DNA from 2 places in the Arthrobacter sp. efr-133-TYG-104 genome. Region 2 is predicted to be linked to the other one. Evidence: riboswitches for the same ligand, from Rfam matches in the RefSeq annotation. Region 2 holds a riboswitch; the other holds the start of a gene.
What was found. A riboswitch is a leader RNA that binds a small molecule or an ion and turns the genes downstream of it on or off. The one in region 2 is predicted to bind thiamine pyrophosphate.
Positions count from the first base shown of each region.

Region 1: it holds a riboswitch for thiamine pyrophosphate, as region 2 does, so the genes downstream of both, thiD (bifunctional hydroxymethylpyrimidine kinase/phosphomethylpyrimidine kinase) here and thiO (glycine oxidase ThiO) in region 2, are expected to answer to the same signal.

Region 1 covers NZ_JARVTA010000017.1:31,636-33,807, reverse strand. Annotated here, with positions in the region: gene thiD (bifunctional hydroxymethylpyrimidine kinase/phosphomethylpyrimidine kinase) at 1-1,207, opposite strand, end outside; TPP riboswitch at 1,197-1,294, opposite strand; gene QRN04_RS13160 (Rne/Rng family ribonuclease) at 1,415-2,172, opposite strand, start outside.
Region 2 covers NZ_JARVTA010000012.1:77,185-79,356, reverse strand. Annotated here, with positions in the region: gene thiO (glycine oxidase ThiO) at 1-1,219, opposite strand, end outside; TPP riboswitch at 1,212-1,328, opposite strand; gene thiE (thiamine phosphate synthase) at 1,355-2,038, shown strand; gene QRN04_RS10565 (RNB domain-containing ribonuclease) at 2,106-2,172, shown strand, end outside.

The DNA of each region.
Region 1 (2,172 bases), on a different contig from region 2:
CCAGCAGGTGGTCCACGTAGGACTTGGTGACAGGCCCGGTTATGGTTGTCGCCGTCCTGGTGCTCAACCAGTTCCTGTGCAGCTCTGACTCGACCTCTAAGCACATCTGCGATCCCCGGGCCCAGAACAATTGCTCCTCCTCGGTGGGGGCAAGCGCACCTGCCCGGGCCAGCACCCTTGAGTAGCCGTTAAGGTAGAGGGCGTCCTGGGCGAGGTAGTACGTGAATTCCGTCTCGTCGAGCGCCCCGGACTGGAGGCCCTGGATGAAGCTGAGTCCGTAAATTGCCTCCAATTCAGGCCACGCCTCCCGCCAGAGAACCTTGGCAAACTCCCCCTGCTGGAGTCCTGTGTGGAGGTGGTGGAAGTGGTGCACAGGGCCTTTCCCGTGGCCTACACCGAGGACGTCGGACGTAGCCAGCGCCTGAAGTAACCATGGTTTTACTTCGCGCAGGGAGGCCTCCCAATTACCGGTGCGGACCTGGACTGTGGCTAATGCCGATGACAGGGAGCATCCGGTCCCGTGGCTGTTTACTGTCTCCACCCTGGCACCGGCCACCTCGATGACATCTTGGCCGAGGAGACCCGTGGTGTTAACGAGGGCGTCGGGGCATTCACTACCGGCCAGGTGGCCTCCCTTGACCAACACCGTGTTTCCGTACTCGGCCGCCAGACGCTTGCCTTGGTCCAGCGCCGTAGCCCAGTCCGTTGCCTCGGGCTCCCCCAACAGGACGGCGAGCTCAGGGAGGTTGGGGGTAACGAGGTCCGCAAGGGGCAGGAGTTCCCGCAAAGCTGACTCTGAGGATTCGCGCAGGAGCCGGTCGCCACTTGTGGCAACCATCACCGGATCTATCACCACGACGGCGGGACGCGTCTCTTCGAGCCAAGCCCGAACCTCGTTGATCACGGCGACGTCGCCGAGCATGCCAACCTTGACGGCGTCGACGGCGATATCGTCTCCGATGGCATCCAACTGTTGGCGCAAGAACTCAACCGGGGGGACGTGCACGGCACGGACGCCCATGGTGTTCTGTGCTGTCAAGGCCGTGATGGCCGCCATCCCGTAGCCCCCCTGCGCAGCGATGCTCTTGAGGTCCGCTTGTATCCCGGCGCCCCCGGACGGATCGGAGCCCGCGATGCTCAGCACGCGCGGTATGGAGCGACGCGAAAGGTTTAAAGGGTAAACGGCAGGGTATGGCGACGTTGTCATGGGACATCCCTTCGCCGGTGCTAACCGGACAGGTTCAACGGGTCTGGATCTCAGCCTGGCCTAATGCCGGCACCCCGTGTCAGTTCCCCAGCTTAACGGCCAAACCTGCCGCTGGGTAATTCGGAACGGCTCGGAACCGCGACCGGAACGGCAAAGGACCCGGCAACTCCGCGTAGGCGGAGTTGCCGGGTCCTTCAGGTGTTTGCGCTACAGTTCCGACGCCGGTACGCCGACTCCGAGGATGATGGGCTCATCCGATGAAGCTTTCTTGGCGGGCTCGGCCGGAGCCTTTGCCTCGTGGGCCGATCCGCCGGAAGCGGCGCCCACTGTGTGCTCCACGCTTGTCTCGTTGGCAGCTCCTTGGGCCCTGCTGGCGCTGCGGTTACGGCGGCCGCGGCGCGACCCGGAAGCAGGGGCACGGCCAAGGTCCTGCTGCGGGCCGGGAGCCGATGTTTCGGGCTCCGCTGCGGCGGGTGCCTGTTCAGCCGGTTCGTGTCCTGCGGGTGCCTGTTCTGCGGACGCCGGAGCCTCTCCCAGATGAGAGAAGGCCTCAGCCAAAAGGTCCAAGCTCATGGCCGGCTTGACCGCTGGTTCCTCGTGGTGTTCGACGAACGGAAGGGCAACTTCCTCGCCGCCAAATCGCAGAACCGGGGTTGAACGGGTCTCGGAGACCTCGCCCGCGGCAGGCTCTGCATCGGGCAGTCCGGTCTGGGTGGTTCCCGAAACGGGCTCGCCGGATTCGCCTTGGCGGTGCGCCAGCTCCTCAGTGCGGTGAACCTCGTCGTCGTGCAGGTGCGCGGCATGTGCCGCAGCTGCGATAGTCGCCAGCGCCGCCCTTGTGGCCTCCGCCTTGGCCTGGCGCACCGGGTCCTGGCTTTCCGTGGGTGCCGAAGGTGCCGGCGCAGGCATGTGGGCTGGAACAGCGGCTTCCACAGGCCCTTGTCCCCCACCCTTGCCGCGGCGAC
Region 2 (2,172 bases):
GATCGAACCGGTCGGGCCGGAAGATTGACCAGCGGGGGTCCGAGAAGCCATCAAGCAATCGGCCCACTATCTTGGCGGCGACTGGTGTCAGGAGGACACCATGGCGGAAGAATCCGGTGGCGATGACCAGCCCTTCAATGTCACCCTTGGAGCCGGCGACGCGCCCAAGGAGCGGTGCGTTATCCGGGGTGCCCGGCCTGGCGCGGGCTGTGACCTCCAGGAGTTCGAGTTCGGCCACCGCCGGAACCAGTGCTTGGGCGTCCCGCAGGAGTTGGTACACACCGCCGGCGGAGACGGCATCGGTGCCCGACGATAATCCGTCTTCTCTTTGTGTCGCCCCAATGACCACCGTTCCATCGTCCCGGGGAACGATGTAAATGGGCACGCCACGGACCACTCCCCGGATGGTTGAGGTGACCAAAGGCCGGAGGTGCTCCGGTACCCGAAGCCTGAGGATGTCGCCATACACAGGACGCAGCGGCAGTGCCAGCCCGTCCGGGAGTCCGGGGAACTGCCGGGCGCCCAGCCCGTTGGCCAGCACCGTCTCTTCCGCCACAACAACCGATCCGGAGTCGAGTTGGACGCCGGTGACGCGTTCGCCGTCCTGCATCAGGCCTGTTGCTGCGGACGCCGCCCCGAATCCGTCTCTAGCTCCGGCCACCCAGGTGGTGTCTGCCGGTGAATGCCTGGCCAGCCCGGCCAGGAGGCAGGCCGCCAGCTTCCGTGGATCCACCTGATGGTCGGATGGAATATCAAAGACGCAGGAAATATGTGGACTCAGCAGCGGCTCACGCTCCCGCGCCTGCCGCAAGGCCATGGGTTCCACCGCCAGGCCGGCGGCGAGCTGCGCGGAGCGGAGATCCATCAGCGCACGACGATCCGCCGCGTCCGCGCCCACTGCAAGGGTCGACGTCGTGCGGTAACCGGTGCTCCCGCCCGCTGTAGAGAGGCCGGCGGCGAACGACGGCCACAAGCGGGAGGATTCGAGCATAAGTTCCAGGAGGGCTTCCTCCTGGTAGTGCAATTCGCTGACCGGGGCCAGCATTCCGGCGGCAGCAAAGGTCGCCCCGGTAGCGGGGCGGGGGTCGATGAGTACCACCGAGCGGCCGAGTCGACGGGCTTCGTGGGCGATGCCCAGGCCGATGACTCCCCCACCGACCACGGCGACGTCGGCATGCAGGGGCCCTTCGCCGCCCGGGATGTGGCTGGATTCTGCCATCTGTTTCCTTCCCTACGCCGGTACTAGCCGGATCAGGTCAAGCGGTCGGCGCTGAAGCCCTCTCAGCCGGACGGTCATATGACGTTTTCCGGCTCCCGCAGTACGTGCCCAGTTTAGAGGAACTACTGTGGTTCCATGACCCAGCACCAAGCCATTGCCTCTGCCCGCCTCTACTTGTGCACTGATGCGCGGGCGCGGCAGGGCGACTTTGAAGACTTCGTGGACGCGGCCTTCCAGGGCGGCGTGGACATCATCCAACTGCGGGATAAGACCCTGGAAGCGGCCGAGGAACTGGAAAAACTTGCGATCCTCCGTTCGGTTGCCGAGCGTCACGGCCGGTTATGGGCCGTGAACGACCGGGCGGACGTCGCCAGTGTTTCCGGGGCTCCCGTGTTCCATATCGGGCAAAAAGACCTTCCCTTGGATGCTGCCCGCGGGCTTCTCAGCGGCAACACAGCGATCGGCCTTTCCAGCCACGATCCCCAACAGATCGATGCGGCCATCAACGCTTCTGCGAGCACGGCAGCCTTGGACTATTTCTGTGTCGGCCCGGTCTGGGCAACGCCGACCAAACCTGGCCGTGCCGCCGTCGGACTGGAGCTGGTCACATATGCCGCAGAAGCCGTGAAGCGTGTGGAGGAGAAGGCCGGGCGGAACGAACCGCTGCCCTGGTTCGCGATCGGCGGCATCGATCTTGACAACGTGGAACACGTGGTGGCCGCGGGGGCCAGCCGCGTCGTCGTCGTCCGCGCCATCACCGAAGCCAATGATCCGACGACGGCAGCCAAGTCACTGATCGAAGCGCTGGACGCCGCTTAACCGCACACCAAATTGACGGTGCACCGGTTTCGAGACTCCGGGCCCGTTTCGGGCTAACCTGACTTTCGTGTCACATCATCGGATAGCACCCAACGTCATCGACCCGACAGACCAGCTCGCTGCGGCGCTGGCCG